Regions from separate parts of the Diaphorobacter sp. J5-51 genome, predicted to be linked through region 2. Evidence: predicted binding sites of a transcription regulator. Region 2 holds the regulator's gene; each other region holds the start of a gene.
What was found. Region 2 encodes FNR, which switches genes on or off when oxygen is low (the NO sensors DNR and NnrR bind a similar motif). Its sites were predicted from a motif close to TTGATNNNNATCAA; they were not measured.
Positions count from the first base shown of each region.

Region 1: OX89_RS00125 (bacteriohemerythrin) is a predicted target of FNR. The motif match lies at 1,532-1,545, and genes of this name have one in related genera.
Region 3: OX89_RS11690 (FeoA family protein) is a predicted target of FNR. The motif match lies at 2,742-2,755, and genes of this name have one in related genera.

Region 1 is NZ_JSYI01000001.1:18,965-24,766, reverse strand. It holds gene OX89_RS00135 (DUF2917 domain-containing protein) at 1-183, opposite strand, end outside; gene OX89_RS00130 (LysR substrate-binding domain-containing protein) at 407-1,417, shown strand; gene OX89_RS00125 (bacteriohemerythrin) at 1,670-2,098, shown strand; gene tyrS (tyrosine--tRNA ligase) at 2,170-3,402, opposite strand; gene OX89_RS00115 (M23 family metallopeptidase) at 3,595-4,959, shown strand; gene OX89_RS00110 (anhydro-N-acetylmuramic acid kinase) at 4,972-5,802, shown strand, end outside.
Region 2 is NZ_JSYI01000085.1:18,825-29,786, reverse strand. It holds gene OX89_RS12100 (sulfite exporter TauE/SafE family protein) at 314-1,033, opposite strand; gene hemN (oxygen-independent coproporphyrinogen III oxidase) at 1,037-2,419, opposite strand; gene fnr (fumarate/nitrate reduction transcriptional regulator Fnr) at 2,591-3,334, shown strand; gene OX89_RS12085 (hypothetical protein) at 3,378-3,647, opposite strand; gene OX89_RS12080 (FixH family protein) at 3,675-3,947, opposite strand; gene ccoG (cytochrome c oxidase accessory protein CcoG) at 3,990-5,438, opposite strand; gene ccoP (cytochrome-c oxidase, cbb3-type subunit III) at 5,478-6,395, opposite strand; gene OX89_RS12065 (cbb3-type cytochrome c oxidase subunit 3) at 6,420-6,557, opposite strand; gene ccoO (cytochrome-c oxidase, cbb3-type subunit II) at 6,589-7,221, opposite strand; gene ccoN (cytochrome-c oxidase, cbb3-type subunit I) at 7,241-8,680, opposite strand; gene ccoS (cbb3-type cytochrome oxidase assembly protein CcoS) at 8,746-8,883, opposite strand; gene OX89_RS12045 (cation-translocating P-type ATPase) at 8,883-10,962, opposite strand, start outside.
Region 3 is NZ_JSYI01000081.1:31,910-37,711, reverse strand. It holds gene kynU (kynureninase) at 1-1,047, opposite strand, end outside; gene kynB (arylformamidase) at 1,121-1,792, opposite strand; gene OX89_RS11700 (Lrp/AsnC family transcriptional regulator) at 1,887-2,354, shown strand; gene OX89_RS11695 (YkgJ family cysteine cluster protein) at 2,373-2,699, opposite strand; gene OX89_RS11690 (FeoA family protein) at 2,817-3,110, shown strand; gene feoB (ferrous iron transport protein B) at 3,107-5,020, shown strand; gene OX89_RS11680 (hypothetical protein) at 5,045-5,242, shown strand; gene OX89_RS11675 (YkgJ family cysteine cluster protein) at 5,373-5,723, opposite strand.

The DNA.
Region 1 (5,802 bases), on a different contig from region 2:
GCCATGGGGGCCGTCGCTCAAGGTCACCCAGGCCAGGCCGCTGACCACGCGCAGTTGCATCGGCGCGCGGGGGTGCAGGCTGCGCGCCGCGCCCTGGGGAATGGTGCACAGTTCCGGTCCGGCAACGCCGGCGGGAACGCTGGAGGCTTGCGAATGCAGAACTTGCGAGGTGGTCACGGTCATCTCCTGGTAAACCCTTTGAAGTGACGTCAGTGTGCGACTGCGACCCGGGCACCGTCCAATGAAAACGGAAGGCCTCATCGATTACGGAACGGCATCAATCACGGTATCACCCCATGCCCCGGGGGACGGCAACCGCCAGCGGTGCTCCCGCTGCCTGAGCAGCCCGCTGCGCGATCGATGAAAAAGCGCTAGCATTTTGATTCCCAATGGTCATCAATCTGCCATGAACTCCCCCCTCTTGCCCGCCAGCGCTCCTCCCATCGCGCATCTGCGCACCCGGCCCGTGGCCGTAGGCCATTGGCGCGCATTTCTGGCCGTGGCGCGGCATTTGAACTTCCGCGCCGCGGCCGAGGAACTGGCCCTGACCCAGTCGGCGGTGAGCCGCCAGATCCAGGCGCTGGAGGACGAAGTGGGCGTGCCCCTGTTTCTGCGCCACACACGCGCCGTGGAGCTCACCAGCGCCGGCGGCCAGCTGCAGCGCGCCGTGGCGCCCGCGCTGGAGCGCATGGACGCGGCCGTGCGCCTGGTGCGCCAGACGGCGGGGCGCAAGAGCGTGGCCATCACCACCTGGGCCAGCTTTGCGTCCATGTGGCTGATCCCGCGCATGGAGGAATTCCAGCGCGACAACCCCGACATCGACATCCGCATCGACGCAACCGACACCATCGTGGACCTGGAGACGGCCGACGTGGACCTGGCCCTGCGCTCCAGCGTGCCCGGCACGCAGGCTGCGGGCGCGCAGCGGCTGTTTGGCGAGCAACTGGCGGTGGTGGCCAGCCCCTGGCTCCTCAACAGCATGCCGCCCATCCGCACGCCGGCCGACGTGGCGCAGTTCACGCTCATCGAGGCAGGCGACGCGCACCGCATGCCCTATTTCGAGTGGATCACCTGGCGGCGCTGGTTCGAACTGCACGGCCTGGGGCGGCTGCAGCCCAAGCGCTGGCTGTACTTCAACTACGCGCAGCAGATCGTGCAGGCCGCGCTGGCCGGCCAGGGCCTGGCGCTGGCGCGCATGCCGCTGATCGCGGAAAGCCTCGCCTCGGGCGACCTGCAGGAGGTGCTGCCGGGCCACCGGCTGGACTCTCCGCTGGTGTACTGGCTGGTCGTCGGCCCGCGCAGCGGCCAGCGCCCCGAAATCCAGGCGTTCAGCGCCTGGCTGCTGCTGCAGGCCGAAGCCACGCGCCAAGCCGTCGGCGAAGTGCCGGACACGGACCTGGTCGACGACATCTCCTGAGCCACGGCACGATTGCTCCGCTATTTATAGCGCTTAGCGCTCAATGGGCGGGCGCAACGGGCTTTTGGGGCACAGAAATGCGTGGCATACCGCTCACGCAGCCGGGCGCTTCGTCTGACGAAGATCAAGGCCCATGCAAATCCATGCGAATGACATGGTCTTCCCTTATGGGTTGTCACGCAAAGGTCTGCGACCGTCGGCAGGCTATGCCCCGCCCCCGACAACACCAATGGACAAAAGAGAAGACCCTGTATGCCTTTCATGCCCTGGACCGCGGAACTGGAACTTGGCCTGCCCGAAATCGACGACCAGCACCGTCAACTGGTCGCGCTGACCAACGCCCTGCACGATGAACTGAGCGCGGCGAGCCCGCGCCGCAGCGCCGTGGGCGAAATTTTGGAAGGCTTGGTGGACTACACGCGCAACCACTTCATCGTGGAGGAGGTGCTGTTCCAGCAGCACGACTACGCCGAAACTCCTGTCCATAAGGCCGAGCATGACGGCTTCACGCGCAAGGCCATGGATCTGCTGACGCGCTTTGACGGCGGGCAGGAGGTCATGCTGGAGGCGCTGGAATTCCTCAAGCAATGGCTGGTGCACCACATCTGCAAGGTGGACCGCGCCTACCTGCCGTTCATGCGCGAGGCGCTGCAGGCGCAACGCACCGTCGCCCTGGCTTGAAAGGGCATGGAAAAAAGCCACTGCGCGGAGTGGCTTGGCAAAGCGGGAGCGCGGTCGCTCCCCGCCGGGCGTCAGGCCAGGGTGACGCGCGCGAACTTGCGCTTGCCGACCTGCACCACGTAGCTGCCCGCTTCCAGCTTCAGGCCCTTGTCGCTGACCACGACGCCGTCCACGCGCACGCCGCCGCCGTCGATGAGGCGGTTGGCCTCGCTGGTCGAGGGCGCAAGGTTGGCCTGCTTGAGCAGCGCGCCGATGCCCAGGGGCGCGCCCGCCAGGCGGACTTCGGGAATGTCGTCGGGGATGCCGCCCTTGCTGCGGTTGATGAAATCCTGCTCGGCCGCGTCGGCCAGCGCGGCGCTGTGAAAGCGCGCGGTGATCTCCTTGGCCAGCATCACCTTGGCATCCTTGGGATTGCGGCCTGCCGCCACCTCGGCCTTGAGCGCGGCGATTTCGCCCAGGCTCTTGAACGACAGCAGCGTGTACCAGTCCCACATCAGGGTGTCCGAGATGGAGAGCACCTTGGCGAACATGGAGTTGGCGTCCTCCGTGATGCCGATGTAGTTGTTCTTGGACTTGGACATCTTGTCCACGCCATCCAGCCCCACCAGCAGCGGCATGGTGAGCACACACTGCGGCTCCTGCCCCCATTCTTGCTGCAGATGGCGTCCCATGAGCAGGTTGAACTTCTGATCAGTGCCGCCCAGCTCCAGGTCGCTCCTGAGCGCTACCGAGTCATAGCCCTGCAGTAGCGGGTAGAGGAACTCGTGCAGGCTGATGGAGCTGCCGTCGGTGAAGCGCTGGTGGAAATCGTTGCGCTCCATCATGCGTGCCACCGTGTACTTGGCCGACAGCTGAATCATGCCGCGCGCGCCCAACTGGTCGCACCACTCGCTGTTGTAGCGGATCTCGGTACGCGCTGGGTCCAGCACCTTGGCCGCCTGGGTGTAGTAGGTTTCGGCGTTGACCTTGATCTGCTCGGCCGTCAGGGGCGGGCGCGTGCTGTTGCGGCCCGACGGGTCGCCGATCAGCGTGGTGAAGTCGCCGATCAGGAAGATGACCTGGTGGCCCAGGTCCTGCAATTGGCGCATCTTGTTGAGCACCACCGTGTGGCCCAGGTGGATGTCCGGCGCCGTGGGGTCCAGCCCGAGCTTGATGCGCAGCGGCTGGCCCGTGGCCTCCGAACGCGCCAGTTTCTGGGTCCATTCTTCTTGGGGCAGAAGCTCGTCGACCCCGCGCAGGGAGACTTCAAGCGCCCGTCCTACACCATCGGTCACCGGGAATGTTGTAACAGCAGATTGATTCATAAGGGTTTTTTGGGGTGCCGCCAGGGCCCCAACGACTATACTTCCGGGCACTTTCCAGCCGTGGATTCTAGTGGGCCACCCGTACGCCCGGCGTTCGCTCCCTTCCACAGCACTACGACATTGACAGTGCCTCCCGCCCTTTAAGACCCTGGCCCGGGGCCTGGAAGCACACAGACGCCTGGGGTAAGACTCTTGAACAACGGCTTGACGACCGCCTGCCTGGTATTGCTCAACCAACTGAAGCAGTCCGTTCAGAAACATCCAAAACGCATCACCGCCGCCGTGGCCACCCTGCTGCTCACCGGCGGCGGCGGTGCCTTCGCAGTGGCTTCCTTCGCTCCCGACCCGGCCGACCTGCCCGTGCGCACCGTCACGCAGGCCGTGCAGTCGCTGGCGGCAGACGAACCGCTATCGTCGCTGGTGGACATCCCGCAGTACGCGCTGTACCGCTCCGACGTCACCCGCAGCGCCGATACCGCCGAGAGCATCCTGCAGCGCCTGGGCGTGGCAGACCCCGCCGCTTCGGCCTTCCTGCGCAGTGACGCCAACGTGCGGCAGAACCTGCTGGGACGCACCGGCCGCTCGATGTCCGCCGAGACGACCGACGACCACCGCCTCACCCGCCTGACGGCGCGCTGGGCCCCCGACGACAGCGAGAGCTTCAAGCGCCTGGTGGTCGAGCGCCAGCAGGACGGCAGCTTCGCCTCGCGCATCGAGACGGCGCCGCTGACGGTGGGCAGCCGCCTGGCGGGCGGCATCATCCGCAGCTCGCTGTTTGCAGCAACGGATGCCGCCAACATTCCCGACGCCGTCGCCGTGCAGCTGGCAGAGGTGTTCTCCGGTGACATCGACTTCCGGCGCGCCCTGCGCAAGGAAGACCGCTTCTCGGTGGTGTATGAAACCCTGGAGGCAGATGGCGAGCCCCTGCGCAGCGGCCGCGTGCTGAGCGCCGAGTTCCACAATGGCGACAAGACCCACAGCGCCGTCTGGTTCCAGGAGCCGGGAGCCACCAAGGGCTCGTACTACACGCTGGACGGCGAGAGCATGCGCCGCGCCTACCTGTCGTCGCCGGTCGAGTTCTCCCGCGTCTCCAGCGGCTTTGCGATGCGGTTCCACCCCATCCACAAGACCTGGCGCGCGCACCTGGGTACCGATTTCGCGGCACCGACCGGTACTTCTGTACGCACGGTAGGCGACGGCGTGGTGGATTTCGCCGGCGTGCAGAACGGCTACGGCAACGTGGTGTACATCAAGCACCGCAACCAGCACGTCACCGTCTACGCGCACCTGAGCCGCATCGACGTGCGCAAGGGCGAAAGCGTGGAGCAGGGCCAGAAGATTGGCGCCGTGGGCTCCACCGGCTGGGCCACGGGCCCGCACCTGCACTTCGAATTCCGCGTCGCGGGCGAGCACAAGGACCCGATGGTTATTGCGCGCCAGAGCGAGGCAGCCCAGCCGGTCTCGGCCGCCGCACGCCCGGCATTCGACCGCCTGGCCGGCAACATGCGCGTGCAGCTGTCCTCCGCCGCACAGATCCTGCAAGCCAGCGCCGAGTAACGCCCTTCGCCCATGGATACGCCGCCACGGTGGTTCATCGGGCTGATGTCGGGCACGTCGCTGGACGGCGTGGATGGTGTGCTCGCGCATTTTTCAGGCCAAAAATGCACTGTAGCCCAGCATGCATCAGCGCCATTAGCTCCTAATTTAAGAGCAGAACTCCTCGCTCTCAACAGCACCGGCCACGACGAACTGCACCGCGCGGCGCTCGCCGCGAATGCGCTGGCGCGTACCTATGCGAAGGTAGTCCACCGTCTGCTGGACCAAGCGGGCCTCACGGCGGCCGCGGTGCAGGCCCTGGGCGCGCATGGGCAGACGGTGCGCCACCGGCCGCAGGCGTTCGATGGCACGGGCTACACGCTGCAACTCAACCAGCCCGCCTTGCTGGCCGAAATCACCGGCATTACCGTCGTGGCCGACTTCCGCAGCCGGGACGTGGCGGCGGGCGGCCAGGGCGCGCCGCTGGTGCCCGCCTTCCACCGCGGCGTGTTCGGCCAAGCCGGACGCACCGTGGCGGTGCTGAACCTGGGGGGCATTTCCAACCTGAGCATCCTGCGGGCCGACGGGACCACCGTGGGGTTTGACTGCGGCCCGGCCAACGCCCTTATGGATCACTGGTGCGAGCGGCATACGGGGCAGCCCTACGACCACGAAGGCGCCTGGGCACGCAGCGGCCATGTCCTGCCCGCCCTGCTGGAGGCGATGCTGGACGAGCCATTCCTCGCCCTTGCGCCCCCAAAGAGCACAGGGCGTGACCTGTTCCATCCGCAATGGCTGGCCACACGTCTTGCGGCCAGCGCCGTGGGCGCCGCGCCCCAGGATGTCCAGGCCACCCTTGCCGAG
Region 2 (10,962 bases):
AACCCACCCATCTGCAAGGCACAGAGCAGACCTTGGTAGTCGTCGCACCGATGGCAAATATCCTGGCGTGGTTCGGGCGTTTCCCAGTCCTTCGGCAATCACGCCGACACGCAGCGCGCCCTCATACGCACGATGGCGCATCCAGTAAGGCAGCGATGCGTAGCTGGATTTCTCCACGTCGATGAGAACAGACTCGTCACTTCCGCTGGTAGAGATCTGACAGCGATACGTCACGCCTGAGCGTCTCGGTTTGCACCATTCGCTTGCCACGGCATGCTTCGCAGAGCCGCTGTGGTTCCAAAAAACGCTGTTTTCAGGGCACGCACCACGGCGCCGGCTGCCCATGGACAACCTCCATCCATAGCGCCCATGCACCCAGGGAAAAAAGCACGCCACCTGCCAGCCGAGACACCCACGCCCCACCCTTCACGCCGATCCAAGCGCGAATGCGGCCAAATGTCCACGGTCCCAGCACCAGCCATACACCGCTTCCCACGCCAAACAGGACCATGCACAAGGCTCCGCGGAGCACGCTTCCGCTGAGTGCGGCAGTCAACAGTGCGGTATACAGCAGGCCGCATGGCAGGAGCGCCCAGGCCACACCCGCGGTCAGGAGCCCGCCAGGCCGAGAGACCAAGGGCTTGACCTTCGCCCAGGCAGCACGCCCCGCCCGCTCAACCCACAACGGCTGCTGCGCTTGCACCATCATCATCCCGCCCCACGCGAGGATGAGCACGTGCATCAGCGTCCAAAGGGGGCGCAATGCCGAGGTGCTTTGCCCCAGCCATGCGAGTTGCTCCATGGCCAGCGCAACCACCGCCCCTGCGGCGCCGTAACCGATCAGGCGCCCCACGTGAAACTGCGCTACCCGTTGGAAGATTCCGCGACGGGACGCCCATTGAATGGTGTGGGTGGCGTCCGGCGTGCCACCCAGCCCCGTAAGCGCCGCGCAGGGAACAGAACACATCGCCAAACAGTGTGCCCCTCCCATCAACCCCATCAGGAAGGCCGTCGTGGCCAGCGTCCACAGCATGGGTCAAATAATCCGGGAAAAGCGAGCGCGGTTGCGGTCAGCCTGTAGATACTTGTCGAACACCATGGCCACGCCGCGCACGAAATACCACCCCATGGGCGTAACTTCAACGCCCTCATCACTGATTTTCACCAAGCCCTGAGCCGCCATTTCTTGCAGTTGCTGTAATTCCGCATCGAAATAACTGCGGAAATCAATCAGCCAAGACTGTTCCAACGGCTCAAACAGCAACTCACCTTGGCACATCAACGCCATGATGACTGCGCGACGCACCAAGTCGTCCTTGGTCAACGCCAGCCCGCGCACCACAGGCAAATGCCCCTGGTTAATGCAGTCGTAATACTCGTCCAGCGTTTTCACGTTTTGGCTGTAAGTAGCGCCCACGCGCCCGATGGCAGAAACGCCCAGACCAATCAGGTCGCAATCGGGCTGCGTGCTATAGCCTTGGAAGTTGCGGTGCAGCCTGCCTTGCCGCTTGGCCACCGCCAGCGCATCGTCTGGCAGCGCAAAATGGTCCATGCCCACGTAGACGTAGCCGGCTTCTTGGAACACATCAAGTGACCGGGCCAACATGGACACCTTGGCCGAAGCCATGGGCAACTCGGCCGTGATGATGCGTCGCTGCGATTTGAAGCGTTCTGGCAAGTGAGCGTACGCATACAGCGCGATCCGGTCTGGCCGCAGCTCGGCTACCTGCTCCAAGGTGCGATCAAACGACTCCGGTGTCTGGCGCGGCAGCCCGTAGATCAAATCCACGTTCACCGATTCAAACCCGAGCTTCCGAGCCGCATCGACCAACGCGAACACCTTTTCGGCAGGCTGAATGCGGTGCACGGCCTTTTGTACTTCAGGGTCGAAATCCTGCACGCCAAAGCTCAGGCGATTGAAACCCAGCTCCGCCAACAATCCCAGCCGCGCTTCATCCACGGTCCGAGGGTCCACTTCTATGGAGTACTCCCCCCCCGGAACGAGGACGAAACTGCGCCTCAGCATGCCCATCAGTTCGCGCAAACCGTCATCCGTCAGAAAAGTAGGCGTGCCTCCGCCGAAATGCAGCTGGCTCACATGCTGACCCACACCGCAGTGCGCCGTATGCAGGTCGATTTCACGGCTGAGGTAACGCAAGTAGACCTCTGCCCGCTCTGGATGCCGAGTAATGATCTTGTTACACGCGCAGTAATAGCACAGCGATTCACAAAACGGGATGTGGACATAAAGCGACAAAGGCATCGCCTTGGCTACCGAACCCACGCGACGCTGCTGCAGCGCAAGAATGTATTCCCGCTCTCCAAAGGCTTCGACAAAGCGATCAGCAGTCGGATAAGAGGTGTAGCGCGGCCCTGGAACGTCAAAGCGACGCAGGAGCTCTGTTGTAACAACGGTCATGACGGGATTCCTTGCACTTTCACATCACTGTGCCGTAGAGTCCCCCATGAGTCCTTGACGTTGATCAAGCGCCCATAAGGTCCTTGTGGCGACAATTTGACTTCGGCTCAAAGTCGTCCAACGGCCTACGGCATTCCATGTCTCCCAGCCGTTCAGAGGTAAGCTCAAGCCATGAACAGGGTTCCCATGCATACGAATCTCCAGACCATCAAAGTTGCCTGCTCAAACTGCAATCTGCGTGAGCTGTGCATGCCCGTGGGTCTGGACGACCAGCAACTCAAGCGCATCGATGACATTGTTGCTGTACGACGCAAGATCAAGCGTGGCGGCACGCTTTTCCGGAACGGTGAACCCTTCACATCCCTTTTTGCCATCCGCACCGGATTCTTCAAGACCTGTGTCGCCACCGAAGACGGTCGCGACCAAGTGACGGGTTTTCAAATGGCGGGCGAGATCATCGGCCTGGATGGCATCGTGAGCGACCGTCACACTTGCGATGCGGTAGCGCTTGAAGACGCCGAAGTATGCGTCATGCCTTTCGATCGTATTGAAGAGTTGTCGCGCGAAGTAACGGCACTACAGCACCATGTGCACAAGATCATGAGCCGCGAGATTGTTCGCGAGCATGGGGTCATGCTGTTGCTGGGGAGTATGCGTGCCGAGGAACGCCTTGCCGCATTCCTGTTGAATCTCGTACAACGCTTGCATGCCCGGGGTTTCTCACAATCCGAATTGGTGCTGCGCATGACACGCGAAGAGATCGGCAGCTACCTGGGATTGAAACTGGAAACCGTCAGCCGCACGTTTTCCAAGTTCGTGGAAGAAGGCATTGTCGAAGTCAAGCAGCGCCACGTGCGCATACTGGATACGGATGCGCTCAAGGGCATCGTGAACAGCCAGCAGGCCTGCCACTAAGGCAGACTCAGGGACAGGCTCAGGGACAGGCTCAGGGACAGGCTCAGGCGGTCGGGTCGTCGTCGCCCGGCACCTGGTCGCGGTTCAGCTCCCGCGACGACATCGCCAGCAGCGCGGTCAGCGCGCCAGAGCCCATGGACACCGCCCAGAACACAAAGAACGCCACGGTATAGACGCCCAGGCGCGACAGCGCCAGCGGCTGGCCAAACCAGTGCAGGTCCTCCGGGTCCACCATGGCAAACACCAGCATCTCCAGCACGCACGCCGTCAAAAAGGCGGGCCAGACAATCCACATCAGTCGTTGCGTCCACATGCTTGCGGTCTCCTGCCGGGGGCGCGCTCAGCGCGGCTGGTCCTGCACGGGCGTGGCCGCGTGGTTGCGGCCCTTCATGGCCGGGGCCAGGCTTTTTTCGGGGTTTTCGAGCGTCTTGTTGATCTCGATACCCTGGCGGTAATAGTCCTCGGCCACCACCGGGTCGGGCCGCGACACGGCCAGCCACAGGGTGACAAAGCCCGCAATGATGACGATGACCGGCCCGGCAATGACGAGCCAGACATGGCCAAACTTCCACCACGGCTCAGGCGTGGTCTCCAGAGTAGGGCTTGCAGGCATGGCGGGGTGAACTCCTGGTAATCAGTGGCAAAAAAAACAGGCTCAGCGCGGCACCAGGAACACGGACTTTTCCGTCACATGGGCGGCGCTGCCCAGGGCCTGCACATCAAACTGCACCGCGTGCGAGCCCGGCGGCACCGTGCCATACGGTATCTGCAGCCGCACCGCCACCCAGCGGGACTCGGCGGCGGCAATCTCGACCTCGGCGTCCGAGGCCACAGCGAGCCCCTCAAGCCCGCGTGCGCTGATGCGGTAGCGCTGGGGGCCTTCGGTGGCATTCATGATCTGCAGCCGGTAAATGTTCTCCAGCTTGCCACCTGCCACGATGCGCGAGAGCGCAGCGCGGTCCCGCACCACGTCCACCTTCAGCGGTGTGCGCGTGACCAGGCTGGCCAGCATGGCCACGCACAGCGCCACCAGCACGGCGGTGTAGATCAGCACGCGGGGCCGCAGCACGCGCCGCAGCATCTGCGACTGGCTCCAGCGCTTGGCCACACCGTTCTGCGTAGAAAAACGGATCAGCCCGCGCGGGTACTGCATCTTGTCCATCACGGTGTTGCAGGCATCCACGCACAGGCCGCAGCCAATGCACTCGTACTGCAGGCCATCGCGGATGTCGATGCCCACGGGGCAGACCTGCACGCACAGCGTGCAGTCGATGCAGTCGCCCAGCCCCTGGGCCTTGTAGTCGATGTCCTTCTTGCGCGGGGCTCGGGGCTCGCCGCGCTCGGGGTCGTAGCTGACGATCAGGGTGTCGCGGTCGAACATGGCGCTTTGAAAGCGCGCATAGGGGCACATGTGCTTGCAGACCTGCTCACGCATGTAGCCCGCGTTGCCGTAAGTGGCAAAGCCGTAGAACAGCACCCAGAAGATCTGCCAGCCGCCCTGCAAGGCCAGCAGCTCGGCGCCCAGCTCGCGGATGGGCACGAAGTAGCCCACGAAGGTGAAGCCCGTCCACAGCGCCACCGCAATCCACACCACCTGCTTGAGGAATTTCTTGCGGATTTTTTCAAAGGTCCAGGGGCCATGGTCCAGGCGCAGGCGGGCACTGCGATCGCCTTCGATCTTGTGCTCGATCCACATGAACATTTCGGTATAGACCGTTTGCGGGCAGGTAAAGCCGCACCACAGCCGCCCTGCCACCGCCGTGAACAGGAACAACGCCAGCGCCGAGATGATGAGCAGGCCCGTGAGGTAGATGAAATCCTGCGGGTAAAGAACCAGCCCGAAGATGTAAAACCGCCGCGCACCCAGGTCAAAAAGGACCATCTGGCGCTGCCCCCATTCCAGCCATGGCAGGCCATAAAAGACCAGCTGCGTGAGGAACACCATGGCCCAGCGCCAGCGCGAGAGCAGGCCGCTGATGGAGCGCGGGTAGATCTTTTTCTGCGCCTCGTACAGCGACACCATCTCCGCCTGGGACGAATCCCCGGCGGCGACCGGCGTGATGGGAATGACCTTGCGCGGGGGCTTCTCGCTGGATGATGTCATGGTGAAGGTGCAGTGCTCTACAAGTGTCAGGTTACAGCGTTACTGCGCCGCCGCCTGCTGACGCCCGGAAAGACCCCAGACATAGGCCGACAGCACCCCAATCTGCGCCTCGGTCAGCTTGCCGGCCTGGGCGGGCATTTCGTTGACCTTGCCGTTGTTGATCATGGCGGTGATCGTGGCCTCGCCCCAGCCGTGCAGCCAGATGTCATCGGTCAGGTTGGGCGCGCCCAGGGCCTGGTTGCCCTTGCCGTCCATGCCGTGGCAGGCAGCGCAGACGCCAAACTTGGACTTGCCCAGCGAGGCGCGCAGCGAGTCGTGCGGGCTGCCCGACAGGCTCAGCACGTAGTGCGACAGGTTGCGCACGTCTTCGGGCGAGCCCACAGCGGCGGCCAGCGGAGGCATGTTGCCGACACGGCCCTTCTCGATCGTCTCGCGGATCTTCTCGGGGGTTCCGCCATGCAGCCAATCGGCATCGGCCAGATTGGGGAAGCCCTTGCTGCCGCGGGCATCGGAACCATGACACTGCGCGCAGTTGTTCATGAACAGGCGCTCGCCAATGGCCATGGCCTGCGGGTCCTTGGCCATGTCTTCAGGCTTCATGGCCGAAAAGCGCGCATACAGCGGCTCCAGCTCGGTCTTGGCCTTGTTCATCTCGGCCTCGTACTCGCCCAGCTGGGTCCAGCCCAGCTTGCCCGCATAGGTGCCCAGGCCGGGGTACGCCGCCAGGTAGCCCAGGCCAAAGACGATGGTGATGACGAACAGCCACACCCACCAGCGCGGCAGGGGGTTGTTCATTTCGACCAAATCCTCGTCCCAGACGTGGCCCGTGGTGTTGTCGGCCGTGGCCGAAACCTTCTTACGGCCGGTCATCCACAGCAGGATGCCGCAGCCGACGATGCCAACCAAGGTCAGCGTGGTCACAAAGAGCGACCAGAAGTTGCTGGTGAAATCACTCATGAGGTGTTCTCGTTCTGGTGGGGGTCAATCTTGATCAAACGGCAGCTGCTCCGCCTCATCGAACCGGGTCTTGTTGCGGGCGCTGTAGGCCCAAACCCAGATACCGACAAAACAGGCCATCGAAGCCAGCGTGACGACAATGCGCATGGAAGTAACGTCCATGGTGTTTCTCCTTGGCTAACGGTTGTCGGGCTTACTTGAGCGCACGGCCCATGACCTGCAGGTAGGCAATCAGGGCTTCCATCTCGGTCTTGCCCTTCACCTCGTCACCGGCCTTGGCGATCTGCTCGTCGGTGTAAGGCACGCCCACGGTGCGCAGCGCCTTCATGCGCGGTGCCACGCTGGCGGGGTCCACCGCGTTTTTCTCCAGCCAGGGATAGGCGGGCATGTTGGACTCGGGCACCACGTCGCGCGGGTTGACGAGGTGGATGCGGTGCCACTCGTCGCTGTACTTGCCGCCCACGCGGTGCAGGTCAGGCCCGGTGCGCTTGCTGCCCCACTGGAAGGGGTGGTCATAGACGAACTCGCCCGCCACCGAATAGTGGCCGTAGCGCAGGGTCTCAGCGCGGAAGGGGCGGATCATCTGCGTGTGGCAGTTGTAGCAGCCCTCACGGATGTAGATGTCGCGCCCCACCAGCTGCATGGCGTTGTAGGGCTCCACACCCTTGACCGCCTCGGTCGTGGACTTCTGGAAGAACAGGGGCACGATCTCGACCAGACCACCAATGGCGATCACGATCAGGATCAGCACGATCATCAGGAAGTTGTTGGTTTCCACCTTTTCGTGGGTGAAGCCGGTCGAAGCAGATGTGTTGTTGTTGGACATGGGTAAAGCTCCTTCGGACTCAGGCGTGTGCCGCGTTCACGGCAGGGATTGCCACCTTGACCGAACGGCCGGAGATCGCAGTCATCCACACATTCCATGCCATCACGATCATCCCGCCCAGGTACAGCAGGCCACCGGACACACGGATCACGTAGAAGGGATAGGTCGCCTTCACGCTTTCAACGAAGGTGTAGGTCAGTGTGCCGTCGGGGTTGATGGCGCGCCACATCAGGCCCTGCATCACACCGGCAATCCACATCGCGGCGATGTACAGCACGATGCCGATGGTCGCCATCCAGAAGTGCAGCTCGATCGCCTTGACGGAGTGCATCTTGTCCTTGCCGAACAAGCGGGGCACCAGGTAGTACAGCGAACCCATAGAGATCAGGCCCACCCAGCCCAACGCGCCGGAGTGCACGTGGCCGACGGTCCAGTCGGTGTAGTGGCTCAGGGCGTTGACGGTCTTGATGGACATCATCGGGCCCTCGAACGTGGACATGCCGTAGAACGACAGCGACACGATCAGGAAGCGCAGGATGGGGTCGTCACGCAGCTTGTGCCATGCGCCCGACAGCGTCATGATGCCGTTGATCATGCCGCCCCAGCTGGGAGCCAGCAGGATGAGCGAGAACACCATGCCCACGGACTGCGTCCAGTCGGGCAGCGCGGTGTAGTGCAGGTGGTGCGGGCCGGCCCACATGTAGGTGAAGATCAGGGCCCAGAAGTGCACGATGGACAGGCGGTAGCTATACACCGGACGGCCTGCCTGCTTGGGGATGAAGTAGTACATCATCCCGAGGAAACCCGCCGTCAGCAGAAAGCCCACGGCATTGTGGCCGTACCACCACTGCACCATGGCGTCCTGCACGCCCGCATAGGCCGAGTAGCTCTTCATGAAGCCCGCCGGAATCGCCACGTTGTTGACGATGTGCAGCAGCGCGATGGCCAGGATGTAGGCGCCAAAGAACCAGTTGGCCACGTAGATGTGCTTGACCTTGCGGACGCCGATGGTGCCGAAAAACACAATGGCGTAGGCCACCCAGACGACGGTGATCAGGATGTCGATCGGCCACTCCAGCTCGGCGTATTCCTTGACCTGGTTGAAGCCCAGCGGCAGGCTGATGGCTGCCGCCACGATGACCAGCTGCCAGCCCCAGAACACAAAAGCCGCCAGCGGCCCGCCAAACAGCCGGGCCTGGCAGGTGCGTTGCACCACGTAGAAGCTGGTGGCAAACAGCGCGCAGCCGCCAAAGGCAAAAATCACCGCGTTGGTGTGCAAGGGGCGCAGGCGCCCGTAGCTGAGCCAGGGAATGCCGAAGTTAAGTTCAGGCCAGGCCAGCTGGGCGGCGATGAAAACGCCCACCAGCATGCCGACCACCCCCCATACGACAGCCATGATAGAAAACTGGCGCACTACGGTGTCGTCGTAGTGCGCAACTCTTGTTTGTGAAGAATCCATCGGGCACCTCTAGTATTTGCAGTAAAAAGTTTTAACCAAGCTCGCAGTAGGCCTATTGACGAACATCAACCGTCCCTCAGAATGCGCTCCCCCTCCTGATCGACGTTCTCAAATTGGCCACGGTAGACGGCCCACCACAGGCCTCCCAGAATCATCAGCACAAGAACGACCGACAGCGGAATCAGCAGATAAAGAATGTCCATCAGGCGGCCTCCAGCCGTGTCTTGGTGATATCGATGGGTGCCGTGCCGTGCGGGCGCTGTTGCGCCAGTCCCGGCGACGGCAGTGCAGGCAGATCCCGCGCCAGGCGCGCGGCGTTCAGCACCACCAGCAGCGAACTGAGCGCCATGCCCAGCCCGGCCAGCCAGGCAGGCATCCAGCCTACCACGGCCAGCGGCACGCACAGCGCGTTGTAGCCCGCCGCCCACCAGAGGTTCTGGCGCACCACGCGCAGCGTGCGGCGGGCCAGCATCACGGTTTGGGGCACCAGCGCCAGGCTGTCGCCCAGCACCACAAAATCGGCCTGGGACTGCGCCAGCGGCACCGCACGACCAAACGCGAACGACACATGCGCCCCCGCCAGCACCGGGCCATCATTGAGGCCGTCGCCCACCATCGCCACATAGTGTCCTTGCGCCTGCAACGTCTGCAGATGCGCGAGCTTGTCCTGCGGGGTGCAGTCTCCCCGGGCCTGGCCGATGCCCGCCTGGGCAGCCACCCGTTGCACGGACTCGGCCCGGTCACCGGACAGCAGCTCGACCGCCACGCCTTCGGCGCGCAGCCCGCGCACGACCGCCGCGACCTCGGGGCGCAGTTGTTCGCTCAGCACGAACCGCGCGATTTCCACTGCCGCGCCTTCGCATTCCATCGACAGCACGACCTGCGGCCCCGCATCGCCGTCCACGGCGGGCACGCGGGCATGGGCCGCAGAGCCCAGGCGCAGTATCGTTTCCTGGGCGTGTGACGGTGACGATGCACGGGCCACCAGGCCTGCACCCGGCAGCTCCTGCACGGCATGGACCGTCCAGCCCGCGGGCGCCGCGGCAGACTGCGCCGCGGATGCCAGCGCGCGCGAGGCGGGATGCAGTGAATGCGCCGCCAGCGCCGAAGCCAGGGCCAGCGCCTCGCCCTCGCCCCAGCCGGCCCCTGGCGCCACATGCACGGCATGCAGCGCAAGCCCATCGCGGGTCAGCGTGCCCGTCTTGTCGAAGACCACCGTATCCACCGCGGCCAGCACCTCCAGCCCTTGCAGGTTGCGCACCAGCACGCCCCGCCGCGCCAAGGTGCCCGCAGCCGTCAGCATGGCGACCGGCGTGGCCAGAGACAGCGCGCAGGGGCACGTAACGATGAGCACCGCCACCGCCACCATCAGGGCGTGGCTGGGGTCGCTCGGCCACCACCACACTGCCGCCAGACCCGCGGCCAACAATACCGCCACCAGGAAAGGCCGGGCCACCCGGTCCGCCAGCTGCGCCAGGCGGGGCTTTTGCAAAGACGCGCTCTCCATCAATGACACGATCTGCCCAAAGCGCGTCTCACTGCCCAGCGCCAAAACCTCCACCGTGACCGGTGCGCGCAGGTTGTAGCTGCCCGCCGTCACGCGGCTGCCTTCGGGTCGGTCCACAGGCGTGGATTCACCGGTGAGCAGCGCCTCGTCGGCCTGGGTACCGCCTGAAAGGATGCGGCCATCCGCGGGAAAGGCCTCCCCCGGCAACACGCGCACCACGTCGCCGGCCTGCAGACGGCGCGTGGCCACGCGCGTGAAGCTACCGTCTTCCGCCCGCCGCTCCACGCTGTCGGGCAATCGGTTCATCACGGCTTCCAGCGCCCCTGCCGTGCGATCGCGCAGGCGCAACTCCAGCCAGCGGCCCGTGAGCAGGAAAAAGACGAACATGGTCAGCGAGTCGTAGTAGACCTCGCGGCCAAAGGGGCCGGTCGGATCGAACGTGCCCGCCATGCTGACCACGAAGGTGATGAGCATGCCCAACGCCACGGGCAGGTCCATGCTGACGCGGCGCAGGCGAATGTCACGCAGCGCGCTGGTAAAAAAGGGGCCGCAGGAAAACACCACCATGGGCAGCGTGATGACCCATGAGGCCCAGCGCAACAGCTGCTCCATCTCGCCCGACAGGTCGCCCGGCTGCGCCACGTAGGCGGGCCACGCGTACATCATCACCTGCATCATGCAAAAGCCCGCCACCAGCCAGCGCCACAGCGCGCGGCGGCTCTCGCGCAAGCGCTGGTCGCGCGCAAACGCATCCATGGCGGGCATGGCGCGGTAA
Region 3 (5,802 bases), on a different contig from region 2:
CTGCGAGCCGCGCGCCGCATGATCGCGCGGCGTCGCCAGTCCCAGGCCGTGGTCGGCGCAGTGCTCCTCGACCAGCGCGATGAATAGATTGGTCAGTGCGAGCGACTTGGCGCGCAGCGCCGCCATGCCGCCCAGAGGCTCGGCGGCGGTAAAGATGTCCAGCCCGCACTGCAGGGCCGACAGGCTCACGATGGGCTGCGTGCCGCAGAGGTAGCGTGCGATACCCGGTGCGGGCTGGTAGTCGGGCGTGAAGGCGAAGGGTGCGGCATGGCCGAACCAGCCCGACAGCGGCTGCGCAAATGTCGCATCCGGGCGGTCCGCCAGGCGCGGGTGCACCCACACGAAGGCGGGCGCGCCAGGGCCGCCGTTGAGGTACTTGTAGCTGCAGCCCACCGCATAGTCGGCGTTCGCGTCCAGCAGGTGCACGGGCACGGCGCCCGCGCTGTGGCACAGGTCCCAGACGCACAGAATGCCGTGGGCGTGCGCCTGCGCGGTCACGGCGGCCATGTCGTGCATGGCGCCGGTGCGGTAGTTCACGTGGGTGAGCAGCAGGACGGCGACCTGGGGCGTCAGCCGCGTGGCGATTTCCTCGGGCTCCACCAGCACCAACTCCAGTCCGTACTCCTGGCACACGGACTGGGCGATGTACAGGTCGGTGGGGAAGTTGCTGCGCTCGCTGACGAGCTGGGTGCGACCGGGATGGTCCGCGCGGGCCACGCGCGCGGCAGCCGACAGCACCTTGTACAGGTTGACCGAGGTGGTGTCGGTGAACACCACCTGGTCCGGCCCCGCGCCGATCCAGGGGGCGAACTGGTTGCCCAGGCGCTGCGGCAGGCTGACCCAGCCGGCCTTGTTCCACGAGGTGATGAGGTCCTGTCCCCATTCCTGCTGCACTACTTGGGCCACGCGCGCCGGCGTGGCGCGGGGCAGGGCGCCCAGGGAATTGCCGTCCAGGTAGATCACGCCCTCGGGCAGGCTGAAATGGTCGCGCAGGCTGCGCAGCGGGTCCTGCGCATCGCGTGTGCGGCACTCTTGCAAGGTAGTCATGTAGTTTTTGCTATTAATAAAGTAGCTGTTAGCGCTTACTGCATGAGCGTTAGAGGCTAAAACGGCTTAATGTTCATACGCGCGGCGGCAGCGCACGCAGCACGGCGCGCACGGGCGATGCGTCGGCCGTGGTGAGCTTGAGCGGCAGCGCGATGAGTTCGTAGTCGCCCTCGGGCACATCGTCCAGCACCAGGTTCTCCAGCACGCGCAGGCCACGCCGGCGGATCACCTGGTGGCTGGGCAGCGGCTTGCTGTCGGCGGGGTCGATGCTGGCGGTGTCGATGCCTACGAGCACTACGCCGGCGTCGGCCAGGCGCTCGATGGTGTCGGGCGCGTAGGCCGTGAGGCCCGCGTCCCAGCGGTCCACGGGCATGCGGGCGTAGGTGCGCACCAGCACCCGCGGCGGCAAAGTGCCCGTCATCGCATGGGCAATGTGGGTCCATTCGATGAGCGGCCCGCAGTCCAGCGCATGCACCACGCGGCAGGGGCCGATGAAGGCTTCCAGCGGCAGGGCGCCGATGGCTGCGCCGTCCGCTGCGTAGTGCAGGGGCGCGTCAGCATGCGTGCCCACGTGAGGCGAGAGCGTGAGTGCGCTCACGTTCACCGGGCAGCCGGGGCCCAGTGTGGCGCTCCACTGCTGCTGGTAGGGTGTATCGCCCGGGAACACCGGGCTACCCGCATGCACGGGGGCAGAGATGTCCCACAGCGCGGGCGATGGCGTGGAGGTGGCGGTCATGCCGCGCATGCTATGCGCGCCGGAGGGGTGGGTAAATGGTTTATCCCTGATGGGTGACTCATTTGGATAATCCATTCTCACAGAGACATTTTTGGGTTAAATCATGCAAGCCGAGATCGATCGTACCGACCGCCAGCTGCTGCGCGCGCTGCAGGACAACGCCCGCCTGACCTCCGGCGAACTGGCCGAAATGGCGCACCTGTCGCAGTCGCCCTGCTGGCGGCGCGTGAAGCGGCTGGAGGACGCCGGGGTAGTGCGCGGCTACCACGCGCAGCTGGACCGGCGTGCGGTGGGGCTGGGTGTGATGGCTTTCGTGATGGTGGGCATCGACCACCAGACGGAGGCGCTGTCCGTGGCGTTCGAGGAGGCGGTGTGCGCCATTCCCGAAGTGGTGCTGTTCCACGGCATCTCGGGCCCCGCGGACTTCCTGCTGGTGGTCGTGACGACCGACCTGGACGCGTATTCCGAACTGCTGCAGCGGCGCCTGCACCGCCTGCCGGGCGTGCGCCAGGTACAGACTTATTTTTCGCTGCAGGAGTTCAAGGGGCGCATCGGCGGATTGCCCGTGTGAAAGCGGGTCCTGCGGCGTTCAGAGCACCAGCCCGTCCAGTGCCGGCAGATGGTGGCGCTGGCGCGCGCGGTTGCAGGCAGCGCTGCCGGCTTCGAATTCGCGGCAGGGCGAGGGGCGCCACTCGTAGATGCCGCAGGCCGCGCGCAGGCCCACTTGGCCCGTGAGGGCCGCGCAGCGCGGCTGCGCATGGTCCGTGCCGCGCATGCGCGCGGTGTGGTCCGTGACCGGCACCACCAGCCCATCGGGAACGCAGCCGCCCAGCTCCTCCGTCTCATGTACCGAGAAGTCCACGCGAAAGCTGGCGCAGCAGGCGCCACAGGTCAGGCAGGGGTGAAGAGTGGTCATGGCGTACGTCGCAGGGGGTGCCATTGTGACGCGCCACAGGTCCTGATGTGCATCAATCCTGCAGCGTGCAGTTCCATTAGAATGAGAATTACTTTTATTCATTGACTGCAATACAACATGCTTCACACGGGGAATGACGCCGCGCAGCCGCGGGGGCTGGACACCTTGCCGCATGGCGTGCCGGCCACGGTTGCCGGGCTGCTGCCGGCGCAGGATGGCCGGTCGCAGGCCATGGTGCTGCGCTTGATGGAGATTGGTTTCCTGCCCGGCGAGCCCGTGCGCGTGATTGCCCGGGGCTTTCCCGCGGCCGACCCCCTGGCCGTTCGCGTGGGCCAGGCCACTTTTGCCCTGCGCCGCCATGAGGCGGCCCTGGTGCAGGTGCGCGTGGATGCGCTGGAGGCCGCGGCATGAGCACGGCGGCATCTCCCCTGCACATCGCGCTGCTGGGCAACCCCAACTGCGGCAAGACGGCGCTGTTCAACGTGCTGACCGGCGCACGCCAGAAGGTGGCCAACTACGCGGGCGTCACCGTGGAGCGCAAGGAAGGCCTGTTCACCACCGCCAGCGGCCGGCGCGTGCGCGTGCTAGACCTGCCCGGCGCCTATAGCCTGCACGCGCAGAGCCTGGACGAGGCCGTCACCCGCGATGTGGTCACCGGCCGCCGCCCAGGAGAGGCCATGCCCGAGCTGCTGGTCTGCGTGACCGATGCCACGCACCTGCGCCTGAACCTGCGCCTGGTGCTGGAGGCGCGCGACCTGGGCCTGCCCATGGTGCTGGTGCTGAACATGAGTGATATGGCGCAGCAGCAGGGCATCCAGATCGACCGCGAAGTCCTGGCGCGCGAACTGGGCCTGCCCGTGGTGACCACCGTGGGCGTGCGCGCCGACGGGGCGCGCGAGCTGCTGCAGTGGCTGGACACGGCCACCCCGCAGGCCACCCCGCAGGCCGCCCGCGGCGCCGCCGTGGGCACGCAGGCGCCACCGCCCGTCAATGCGCTGGAGGAAGACCGCCCGCAGCGCGTGCAGCAATTGCACCAGGAAGTGCGCCGCATCATGGGGCTGGCCGTGCGCGAGCCCGCGCTGCGCCTGCAGCGCGACGACCGCATCGACGCCGTGGTGCTGCACCCGCTGTGGGGCATGCTGCTGCTGGCAGTGACGCTGTTCCTGATGTTCCAGGCCGTGTTCAGTTGGGCAGAGGTGCCCATGGGCTGGATCGAAGGCGCCACGGCCGCCGTGGCCGAATGGCTGAACGCCCACATGGCCGAGGGGCCGCTGCGCAGCCTGCTGGCCGACGGCGTGATCGCCGGCGCAGGCGGGGTGCTGGTGTTCCTGCCGCAGATCCTGATCCTGTTCTTCTTCATCCTGGCGCTGGAGGAATCCGGCTACCTGCCGCGCGCGGCCTTCCTGCTGGACCGCGTGATGGGCACCGTCGGCTTGTCGGGACGCTCGTTCATTCCGCTGCTGTCCAGCTTCGCCTGCGCGGTGCCGGGCATCATGGCCACGCGCTCCATTCCGGACTGGCGCGACCGGCTCGTCACCATCCTCATCGCGCCGCTGATGACCTGTTCGGCCCGCCTGCCGGTGTACGCGCTGCTCATCGCGGCCTTCATCCCCGATCGCACGGTGGCGGGGCTGTTCAACCTGCAGGGGCTGGTGTTGTTCGCGCTGTACCTGGGCGGCATCATGAGCGCCATGGCCGTGGCGGCCGTTGCGCGGCTGGCGCGGCGCGGCGACGGCGCCACGCCGCTGCTGATGGAGCTGCCCGCCTACCGCTGGCCCAGCGTGCGCAACCTGGCGCTGGGGCTGTGGGAGCGCGCGGGCATCTTCCTGCGCCGCGTGGGCGGCATCATCCTGCTGGTCACCATCCTGCTGTGGTTCCTGTCGTCGTACCCCGCGCCGCCGGCCGACGCCACGGGGCCGGCCATCGAATACAGCTTCGCCGGGCGCATCGGCGCCGCGCTGGAGGTGATCTTTGCGCCCATCGGCTTCAATTGGCAGATCAGCATCGCCCTGGTGCCCGGCATGGCCGCGCGCGAGGTGGCGGTGAGCGCCCTGGGCACGGTGTACGCGATTGCCGCTTCGGCCGACGACACGGCCGCGCAGCTCGCACCCATGCTGGCGGCGCAATGGTCGCTGGCCACGGCGCTGTCGCTGCTGGTGTGGTTCATCTTCGCGCCGCAGTGCGTCTCCACCATCGCCGCCGTGCGCCGCGAGACCAACGGCTGGCGCTGGCCGCTTGTCATGACGGGCTATCTCTTCGCACTGGCCTATGCGGCCAGCTTCATCACCTACCGCGTGGCCCTGGCGCTGGGCGGTGGTTGAAAACAGTCACCAAGGAGCAGAACCATGTGGCAAGACATTCTCACCGCCGTGATCGTGGCCGTGGCCGCCCTGGCGCTGCTGTGGCGCTGGCTGCCACAGCGCTGGCGCGCCCGCGCCGCGCGCGTGCACCCGGCACTGGCGCCCATGGCCAAGACCGGCAGCAGTTGCGGGGGCTGCAATGCCTGCGCCGGAGACCGCTGCGCGCCGGCACGCAAGCCCTGAAGCCGCTATAGCCCGGTCGCGGGCCTAAAAGCATAGCTGCTGGCGCTTGCCAGGCAAAGGTTTCTGTATCAAAAGTATCTGAAATCATTGCCTGGCAAGCGCCAGCAGCTCTTCTTTTTGAAGAACCACTTCAAGCGGCCTGCTGCCACTCCTGCGTGTCGCCCTCCGTCAACGGCGGCAGGCCCAGCTTGGCGCGCGTGTCGTGGCAACCGTAGGAGGCGAACGGAAAGTCGCGGCACGGCTGGGGACGCTGGTCGTAGATGCCGCAGCCGATGCAGCCGTTGCCCAGGTCGGCCAGTGCCACGCAGCGCACGGGGTGGCGCTCGGTGCCGTTCATGCGGTAGCGGTTGCCTCCGGCCTCATGGGCCATGGCGTCGGGCACGCGCCCGCCCATGGACTGCAGTTCATAGACGGAGAACTCCACGCGGTAGTTCTGGCAGCATGCACCGCAGTGCAGGCAGGGGTGGACGGGGACGGACATGCAGGTTCCTCGGGTTCTGGTGCATCGGCAACGGGCCCCATCCCAGGTGCGACGCGCAGCCGGCACCGGGGATCGCGGG